DNA from 2 places in the Arthrobacter sp. BF1 genome. Region 2 is predicted to be linked to the other one. Evidence: predicted binding sites of a transcription regulator. Region 2 holds the regulator's gene; the other holds the start of a gene.
The links. The regulator Rex, encoded in region 2, represses fermentation and respiration genes when NADH is low (regulators of the CRP and FNR family bind a similar motif). The targets are predictions, from matches to a motif close to CTTGTGAANNNNTTCACAAG.
Positions count from the first base shown of each region.

Region 1: the regulator Rex is predicted to act here: its motif matches at 2,111-2,130, upstream of AC1MCD_RS02765 (queuosine precursor transporter).

Region 1 is NZ_CM155271.1:572,087-577,131, reverse strand. It holds gene tgt (tRNA guanosine(34) transglycosylase Tgt) at 1-366, shown strand, start outside; gene AC1MCD_RS02770 (dienelactone hydrolase family protein) at 402-1,151, shown strand; gene AC1MCD_RS02765 (queuosine precursor transporter) at 1,209-1,967, opposite strand; gene AC1MCD_RS02760 (TetR/AcrR family transcriptional regulator) at 2,141-2,797, shown strand; gene AC1MCD_RS02755 (TIGR01777 family oxidoreductase) at 2,815-3,732, shown strand; gene AC1MCD_RS02750 (hypothetical protein) at 3,729-4,139, shown strand; gene AC1MCD_RS02745 (FadR/GntR family transcriptional regulator) at 4,170-4,910, opposite strand.
Region 2 is NZ_CM155271.1:3,430,118-3,435,162, reverse strand. It holds gene AC1MCD_RS16155 (helix-turn-helix domain-containing protein) at 55-267, shown strand; gene AC1MCD_RS16150 (30S ribosomal protein bS22) at 441-539, shown strand; gene AC1MCD_RS16145 (HAD family hydrolase) at 661-1,479, opposite strand; gene AC1MCD_RS16140 (glutaredoxin family protein) at 1,594-1,848, shown strand; gene AC1MCD_RS16135 (redox-sensing transcriptional repressor Rex) at 1,939-2,646, shown strand; gene AC1MCD_RS16130 (Yip1 family protein) at 2,707-3,561, opposite strand; gene AC1MCD_RS16125 (hypothetical protein) at 3,777-4,427, opposite strand; gene AC1MCD_RS16120 (YceI family protein) at 4,701-5,045, opposite strand, start outside.

The DNA of each region.
Region 1 (5,045 bases), 1.4 Mb from region 2:
TCCGAGCCGGACGACATCTTCACCGCGATCGAGAACGGCGCTGACACCTTCGACTGTGTCTCCCCCACCCGGGTGGCCCGGAACTCCGCGTTTTACACGCCCACCGGCCGGTACAACCTCTCCGGCGCCAAGTACAAGCGCGACTTCGGTCCGCTGCAGGACGGCTGCGACTGCTACGCGTGCGCCAACTACTCGCGCGCCTACATCCACCATTTGTTCAAGGCCAAGGAGATGCTCTCCGCCACGCTGATCTCCATCCACAACGAACGCTTTGTGGTGAAGATGGTGGACGATGCCCGGCTGGCCATCGAGGCCGGCACCTTCTTCGAGTTCAAGGCCGAGACCCTGGCGCAGTACTACTCCTGAGCGCTGTTCCCGGTTGCCTCGGCTATCCTGACCAAATGCTCATTGAGATCCCGGCCGCAGCAGGCCCCGCCGAAGCCCTCGTCGCCCGCCCGTCCACCGGTACCGGCCCGTTCCCGGGCGTCATCCTGTACATGGACGCCTTCGGCCTGCGTCCGCGCATCGAGGACATGGCGCAGCGCATCGCCGACTGGGGCTACGTGGTCCTGGCGCCGAACGTTTTCTACCGGGACGGGACCGCGGCGGAACTCGCACCGGGCCTGGACATGACCACTCCGGAGGGCCGCGCCGCCGCCGGCAAGGCAGCGTTCCCGCGGGTTGGGCACCTCACCACTGACAAGGCGCTGCCGGACATTGATGCGTGGGTTGAGGCACTGGCAGCGCTCGACGGCGTCGCGGCGGGTCCGATCGGCACCTTCGGCTACTGCATGGGCGCCCGGCTCGCGGTGCGTACCGCCACCGCCCACCCGGAGGTGGTGGCCGCGTGCGGCGGCTTCCACGGCGGCGGGCTCGCGAGCGACGCCCCGGACAGCCCGCACCTGGGACTCTCCAACGCGAAGGCACGGTTCGTTTTCGGCCATGCCGACCACGACCAGAGCATGGATCCGGCCGCCGTCGCCCGCTTGGGGGCTGCGCTCGATGCTGCAGGGCTGGAGGCTTCCAACGGGGTCTATGCCGGAGCACCGCACGGCTACACGATGGCGGACACTTCCATGTTCCACGCCGAGGCCACAGAACGGCACTTCACCGAACTCCGCGCACTCCTCGACGGGACGCTGAAGGGCTAACGCCGCACCCCATCAGTTGCTCCCCGATGCGGCTAAAAGTACGACGCCGGGCGGCAGCTACGCGGCGCCGGTCACCGCGGCGTCCGTCACGTCAGCGCTCGGGACGCCGTAGCTCGGTTCGCGCCTCTTGATCCAGCCGATCACCAGGGACGTCACGGGAACAAACAGGAACTCCACGAGGGTCTTGTAGACAAAGCCGACCACCACGTAGTTCACAAACATGCCGAAGTCGGTGATGCCGATGACGGAGGCGGCGATGCTGCAGAAGATCAGGGTGTCCACGAACTCGCCAGCGCCCGAGGAACCCATCAGCCGTGCCCACAGGGACTTCTCCCCGGAACGGGCTTTCATCTTCACCAGGATCCAGGAGTTGATGGTCTGACCGGCCAGAAACGCCAGAAGTGACGCCAGGACAATCTGCGGAACCGGGCCCAGGGCACCCTCCAGGGCCGCCTGCTTGCTTGCGCCGAACTCGTCGTCGAAGCCGGGCAGGGCGATGATCACCCAGTAGCAGATTGAGGCGAACACGGAGAGTGCGAACGTGGTGAAAATGGCCTTGCGTGCCACCTTGAAGCCATAAACCTCGCTGATGACATCGCCCAGGATGTAGGCCAGCGGGAAAAGGAAGAAGCCGCCGTCGGTAATGATCGGGCCGATCGCCACCCCCTTGGCCGCACCAATGTTGGAGAGGATCAGCACCACGGCCATAAAGGCCAGCATGATGCCGAAGTACGGCGAGCCGATGGATGCGTATTTCGCGGCCGTGTGCGCGGGGTTCGCGGCGGGCAGGGCGTGCGGTCCGGAGGGGGAAGGCATGGGTGTCCGTTCATAGTGGTTCGCTCGGGTTTCCGCGGCACCTGAAGATTGTGCGGAACCGGCTGTATTAGCACTGTCACGCCATTCTCCCATCCGGAACAGACCCCGGGGGTTTTGAACACGTTCAGTTCCCGGTACACTTATTTCTGAACGCGTTCAAAACGAGGAATTAAGTGGCAGTCAAGAGCGAGCAGACCCGGCAGCATCTGGCGGATGTGGCATTGCGCATGTTCCGTGAGATTGGTTTCGAGAAAACCACCATGCGGGCCATCGCGGCCGAGGCCGGTGTCTCGGTGGGCAACGCGTACTACTACTTCGCCTCCAAGGACGACCTGGTCCAGGAGCTCTACGTCCAGGTGCAGGCCGAGCATGCGGCCAAGGCGGACGAGGCCCTCGAAGGCCTGAAGGACCTGGGCAGCAGGCTGAAGGCCACACTGCACGCCGGCCTGGACGTCATGGCGCCCTACCATCGTTTCGGCGCCGACTTCGTGGCCACAGCCATCCGGCCGACATCGCCCGTGAACCCTTTCGCGGGCGAATCGACGGCGGCCCGTGAAGCCTCGCTGAGCATCTTCCGGGCGGCGGTGGAAGGCGCCAGTCCGCCTGCGCCGAAGAAGCTGCGCGCAGATCTGCCGGAACTGCTGTGGCTGGGCTACATGGGGATCGCGTTGTTCTGGGTGTACGACACCTCGGAAGGCCAGCTCCGCACCCGGAAACTCGTGGACGGAGCCGTCCCGCTGATCGCCCGGGGACTCTCGCTCGCAAAGATTCCCGGCGTCAATAAGGTGCTGGACGATGTCCTCAGCCTGAGCCGCAGTATCCGCAACTGAACATCATGGGGGAACAAATGACCAAAACACACACCGTGGTCCTCGCCGGGGCTTCGGGCTTTATCGGCAGGTACCTCCGTGCGCGCTTCGAGCGGGACGGCTGGGCGGTGCGCACCATCGGCCGCCGAGTTACGACAGGCACGGCGACGGCGGCAGGCTGGAACGACGACGGCGCCCTTACCCGGGTGCTTGACGGCACCGATCTCCTGGTGAACCTCGCCGGACGGTCGGTCCACTGCAGCTACAACGCGCGGAACAAAGCGGCCATCCTCGATTCCCGCGTTGCCACCACCTCGGCGCTTGGCCGCGCCCTGGCACACTGCGAGGCGCCGCCGTCGTCCTGGCTCAACGCCAGCACCGGCACCATCTACAGGCATGCGGACGACCGGCCCCAAACAGAGTCCGACGGCGAACTCGGCAGCGGGTTTTCCGTGGACGTGGCGCGCGCCTGGGAAGCCGCACTGGCCGCGGCGGACACACCACGCACACGAAAAATTCCGCTGCGGATCGCCATTGTCCTGGGCCCGGGCGGCGGCGCATTGCGGCCAATTGCCACGCTGGCGCGGTTTGGCCTGGGCGGGCACATGGGTCGCGGCAACCAGAAGTTCAGCTGGATCCATGTGGAAGACCTATACCGTGCCGTCCGCTTCCTGCACGCACGGACTGACATTTCCGGCCCGGTGAATGTTGCGTCCCCTGATGTGGTGGACAACCGTGAACTGATGCACATGGTCCGGCGGGCCTATGGTGCCAGGCTGGGCATTCCCACACCAGCTTGGCTACTTCGTCTGGGTGCGGTCCTGATCCGTACCGAAACCGAACTGGTATTGAAGAGCCGGTGGGTGCAGCCGCAGAAGCTGATCGACGCCGGGTTCATCTTCCGGCAGCCCGAGTTGGGGCGCGCGCTGCTCACGATTGCCAAGGGAAGACCGTGAAACGTGTGCACCGCGTGACGTTCGGACCCGGAGCGTTCCTTCTGGGCGCCGGGATCACCGTGGCGCTCTTTGGTGTTCCGCTCGGGGCGACAGGCTACGTTTTCGGAACCGCCGCGGCGCTCCTTCTCGGTATGCCACTCGCCCTCGCCACCGGAATCCTGATGCGGCCAGTCCGTGACCAGTTGCAGCATGTTGTGGCCATCGCCGGGGCAGGGCTGGTCACCGGTTTCTGCACACTTCTGTTCCTGACAGGTGGCAGCTGGTCCAGCATGTGGGGTTTGATCCCCTGGACCGGCGCCTGCGCCGCCGTCGGACGCCTGGCGGTGTTCCGCCTCGTGACCACGCATGACGGCGTGGAGCCCGAGCTCGTGATTCGCGATTCAACGGCGGCCAACACCCGGCCGTAAGCCGGCGGCATGAGGCAACCTCGGCGGAAGCTACTGCGAGGCGTCAAAGCCTATGAGCAGCCGGCGCGAGGCAGTCTCCATGTGGGACCGCATGGATGCTGTGACCGCCGAAGAATCCCGAGCCTCCAAGGCGGCGTGAATTTCTGCGTGCTCCTTCAGGGCGGCGGCCGCATGCCCCTCGTCAGTCAGCGCCCGGTCCACCCAGATTCGCAGCAGCGAGCGGATGCTCTGCAACAGTTCCTGCAGCACCTGGTTTCCGGAGGCCTCGGCTATTTCACGGTGGAAGGCTGCGTCGGCCTCCACAAAGAGGGCCAAGTCGTCAAGGTTGTCGGCCATCGTGGCCAGGTTGCCCTTCATCCTATCCAGCGCCTCGTCCGTTATCCGCTCCGCGGCGAGCTGCGCGGCCTGAACCTCCAGCCCGCTGCGCAGTTCCACCAGTTCGCGGGTCCTGGGGGCGCCGAGCATCATCCCCCAGCTCAACGTGCGGGGCAACAGTTCCGAGATTCCGTCGCGCAAGTAGGTTCCGGAGCCCGGCCGGACCACGACAATGCCGAGGATCTCAAGGGCGGCGAGGGCCTCCCGCACCGCCGACCGGCCCACTCCCAGGGACGCGGCCAGCTGGCGTTCCGCCGGAAGCCTCGTTCCGGGCGCGATGTCTCCGCTGGTGAAGTACGCAAGCAGGCGCTCAGCCACTTCCGTCACGACGGAGCCTTGGCCCACAGAGCCGAGCGCTTCGCTGATCTTGGCCGCAGACAGGGCGGAGGGGTTCATGGACACACCCCAAGCGTAACAACGGATGCCGGCCTGTCCTCCGCGAAAACCAGAAGATGTCAACCGGTTGACCAATTTAGGTTTCGGTCTTATGGTGGAACTCACACGCTTTAGCCGCCGGTTGGTGCACGGATC
Region 2 (5,045 bases):
CGCAATGGAACACAGCTGGGGTTCGTCGTCATCCGTCAGCAAAGGAATAGGGAAATGTCCGCAGAGCAGAACTTCTCGAACGCGAAGTTCCTGACCGTGGCCGAAGTGGCCGAGGTCATGCGCGTCTCTAAAATGACCGTCTACCGGCTGGTCCATTCCGGCGAAATGCCCGCGGTGCGTTTCGGCCGGTCGTACCGGGTGCCGGAAAGTGCCGTCGAACAGTACCTCAAAGGCGCTGTAGTGGACGGCCACACCGAAACGGCCTGAGCACTGTTTCGGCTTATGGGACGGCCACGGTCAGTGGCCGCCGCAAAGAAGCGGTACCCTGTTAAGGAACGTTTTACGTCATTGTAAGAATCTGTCAGTTGTTTTTGTCTGTAGCTCTGTCCACGGACCTTTTCCATCAGACAGGTACTGCATCTAGTTTGTGAGGAACTTTCGTGGGTTCAGTTATTAAGAAGCGTCGCAAGCGTATGGCCAAGAAGAAGCACCGCAAGCTGCTTCGCAAGACCCGTCACCAGCGCCGTAATAAGAAGTAGAGATACTTCGAACAGCGTGAAAATGCCCGTCGCCTTCCGAGGCGGCGGGCATTTTCTTGTCCGGACCCAACCAGGTAGCAGTAGATGTCGTTATGAGCGCTCGTAACGACATCTCTGCTACCTAGATCCGGGGGCCGCGGAAGCGGGCGAAGCCTTTCCATAGGCCGTAAACGACGCCGCCGGCTGTTGCCGCCTTCAGGCCCAGGGTTGCGGCGCGGCGGCCGGAGCGGAAATCGTAGACCGGCCAGTTGTGATCCCTGGCGTGGCTGCGCAGCTTGGAATCAGGGTTGATGGCCACGGGGTGCCCCACGAGGGTCAGCAACGGGATGTCGTTGTAGGAATCGCTGTAGGCCCAGCACCGCTTGAGGTCCAGCCCCTCGGCGTCGGCCAGTTCCTGGACTGCCACAGCTTTGGCCGAACCGTGCAGGATGTCACCCACCAGCCGGCCGGTGTACATGCCGTCGGCAACCTCGCCAACAGTGCCCAGCGCCCCCGTGAGGCCCAGACGGGTGGAGATGACTGTGGCCACTTCGATGGGGGTGGCCGTGACCAGCCAGACGCGCCGTCCGACGCGCAAGTGCTGCTGCGCCAAAGCCTTCGCTCCGGGCCAGATCCTGGAGGCGATCATTTCGTCGTACACTTCTTCGCCCAGCGCCTTGATGTCGTCCACCGTGATGCCCGCTGCGAGTGTAAGGGCCGAATCGCGGACCGCATGGACATCGTCCATGTTCTCCCCGCGCGCCACGAATTTGAACTGCTTCCATGCGAACCCGGCCGCCTGCACCAGGGTAAAGGCGCCGCGCTGGTGCATCTTGCGGGCAACATGGAAAAGGCTGGCACCCTTCATGAGGGTGTTGTCGACGTCGAAGAAGGCCGCTTCGCCGGTCTGCGTCACCGCATCCGGCTGGGTGACTACAGCGACGTACTTCTCCTCGGGCATGTCCACGAGTCTAGTCACTAGTCGGCTGCGCAGATTCCAGCGCAGGCGGTGGCGGGGCAGCGCGCAGCAATGCCCGGCACGCAGCCCGCCCCTAAAGGGCGATACGGTTAAAGCATGGGAAAACCGGAGGTAGTCCTCATCACCAAAGCAGACTGTCACCTGTGCGCGGACGCGCGCGTCGCCGTCGAACGGGTTACATCCGCGCTGGGACTTGGGTGGACGGAGCAGCAGGTTGACGAGCAGCCCGACCTGCGCGACCGGTATGCCGAGGAAATCCCGGTAGTGCTTGTGGACGGCGTCCAGCGAGACTTCTGGAAGATCGACGAAGCCCGCCTGGAGCGCGTCCTCCAACGTGCCTTGGGTAACTAGGCAACCGATTGCATTGCATGACGCTGGCTTTGTTGACAGCGGTGGCGGGGATCTAGAGTGGAGTCACAACGCGAGGCAATGGAGGGGAAAGTGAGTTCGCTGGATTCATCTCCCCGGGCCGTAGACGGTACAGTGGCGGCGCCGACGGGGGAGATCGCCAAACAGATTCCGCCCGCTGCGGTGGCGAGGCTGACCATCTACCTGCGCGCCCTGAACACGCTGCTGGCCGACGGCGTGGAGCGCGTGTCCTCGGAGTCCCTGGCGGAAGCGTCGGGAGTGAGCTCCTCAACCCTCCGTAAAGACCTGTCCTACGTGGGCTCCTACGGTACGCGCGGCGTCGGCTACGAAGTGCAGTACCTCAGCCGCCACATCTCCGCTGCCCTCGGCCTGACCCGTGATTGGAAGGTTGCCATCGTTGGCGCCGGCAACCTGGGCAAGGCATTGGCCCGTTACGGCGGCTTTGAGTCCCGAGGCTTTGACGTGGTGGCAATTTTCGACGCCGATCAGCTCGTGGTGGGAAACGAGGTGGGCTGGCTGCGCGTCAGCGACGTCGCGGACCTGGAAACGGTGCTCCAGCGGACTGGCGCCAACATGGTGGTCCTTGCGCTGCCGGCGACGGTGGCGCAGGCGGTGTGCGACCGCGTGGTGGCAGCCGGCGTCCACAGCATCCTGAGCTTTGCTCCCGTCATGCTGCAGGTCCCCGACGACGTCAACCTCCGCAAGGTGGACATGGCCACCGAACTGCAGATTCTGGCCTACCACGCACAACGGGCGCAGACCCCGGACCAGACCGCCTAGGTACTCGCTCGGCGGCTGGCGGGGTCCACGCCCGTTGAGGTGTGGGTTACTGCGTGGAACTTACTGTCCGTACGGGTTGCCCGGCGTGGTGTAAGGGTTGGCGAGCGGCTGCTGCTTGCGGAAGTAAGGAGCAGTGGTTGGAAGGTACAGCAGAACGATCGCCGCAATGCCTGCCAGAGTCCCCAAGGTCCCGATGCTCGGCACCTGGAAGAGGCTGAAAACGGAGAGCGCGGCGAACACAGTGCCCAGGATCCGGGCCCAGTTCTTACCCTTGCGGATGAAGAAGGCCACCAGCAGGTACATGCCGGCGCCCAGGATGGCAAGGACCACCAACATTCCGGCGAGGACGCCCTTGAAATCCTCGTAGTTGAACTCAGTGCCGGAAGCGCCACTGCTGCGCATCGCGTCCTCGAAGGCACTACGCATCATCGGGTCGTCGAGCATGGTGATGCCCACGAGCATGGAAATGACAAACACCGCAGCGGCGCCGATCAGGAGCCAGAAGGAGATGTTCACCAGCTTCGGAACGCCATTGGAACCGGTGGCCTGCGGCTTTTCCGAAGGGTACTGGGCGTAGGGGGACTGTCCGTACGGCTGCTGGCCGTAGGCCGGGGGAGTCGGCTGGCCGAACTGCGGAGCGTTCTGACCGTATAGCGGTGCCTGAGGGGCGTCCTGCCCATACTGCGGAGCGTTCTGACCGTATTGCGGTGCCTGAGGTGAATTCTGCCCGTACTGCGGAGGATTCTGACCGTATTGCGAGGCAGCGGGAGGGTTCTGCCCGTACTCCGGTGCGTTTTGCCCGTACTGCGGAGCGTTCTGCCCCGGCTGCGGGCTGTTTTCACCGTAACGGGGTGCCGTCGGCTGGTTGCCGGGCTCGGGCTCGTTCGGGACGGGAGGCGGGACTGGTGTGCTCATGAGCGGGTCCTTTGCAGGTTGGAAGTCAGTTCGGCTGCTGGGTGCAGTCCACTGGCCCTGCCCCCCAGTACGGCTTACGTCAACCGTACCCCCCGGCCGTCCCGCGGCGAGTCATTCCAAAGAGGTATTCCTACCTGCGCCGGAAACCAGATAAGAGCCGCTGACCTGCCGCAACGCCCGGGCGGGCCGGTGAACCCGTGCCCTTAGCGGATCGCCTAAGCCCGGCCCTTGACCGCGGTGAACCACGCCTGCGAGTTGGGAAGCCACATCAGGACTGTTGCGGCGGCGCTGATCAGGAATCCCAGCCAGTTGTTGCCGATGCCTTCACCCACGCTGCCGCTGATAAACGCCAGGACCAGTGAGACGCCGGCAACGATGGTGAGGGCCAGACGGGCCCACTCCCTGCCTTCCTTCATCTTCAGGGCGAGGACAATCTGGGAGGCGGCCAGGGCGAGTGCCACCAGAACCAAAAGGAGTAGCAAAGCGGCCAATCCCGGGGCGACGGTGAACAGGGCCAGGGTGGCAAGCATGCCGAAGAAGCCGCCGAGAACGCCCAGCATCCCGCCGATAAGCCAGATCCAGTAGGAGACCTTGAGCTCGATGGGCAGTCCGGTCACGCTGAACATGCCGGAAAGACCAGCCTTGGGCATGACGTCGTTGAAGTTGCGTGGACCGTCTGTGGGCATCTGGAACTGGAATCCACCAGGCTGCTGGTAGCCCTGCCCTGTTTGGCCGTAAGGCGGGACAGGCTGACCGGGCTGCGGATATCCCTGCTGCGGCGGCTCGTAGCCGGCGGGAGGAACGTTGCCGGCGGGCGGCTGGGCGCCGGGCTGCTGGGGCTGCGGGACTTCGCTTGGCTCGCTCATGGCTCTCACTCTAGACGGCGAGTGCCTGTTAGCGAGGAGATTCGGGGCGAACACGCGGGGAACGGCGGGGTCTACTGCGGGACAGGCCGGGATGCACGACGCCGAGAGGAACGGACCCGGGCAACCTAGGCCCGTTAACCCGAAACTAGGTAGCAGTAAGTGTCGTTTTGACGGCTCAAAACGACACTTACTGCTACCTAGTTGGGATAAAGCAGGAGCCCGGCCGCAGACCCCCTTGGGGATCCGGCGGCCGGGCTCAGCGTGCGAACGAATTTATGCTGCGGGAGCGATGAAGGCCAGCTCCAGGTTGATGGCGACCTTGTCGCTGACCAGGACGCCACCGGCGTCGAGGATGGCATTCCAGGTCAGGCCGAAGTCCTTGCGGCTGATGGTGGTTTCGGCGGAAACGCCTGCGCGGGTCAAGCCGAACGGGTCAACAGCCACGCCATTGAACTCGGTCTCCAGGGTGACCGGACGGGTGATCCCCTTGATGGTGAGGTCCCCGGTCAGCTCGTAGCTGTCGCCGGCGGGCACCAGGCCGTTGGAGACGAAGGAGATTTCCGGGAACTTCTCGACGTCGAAGAAATCTTCGCCGCGGACGTGGCCGTCGCGGTTGGC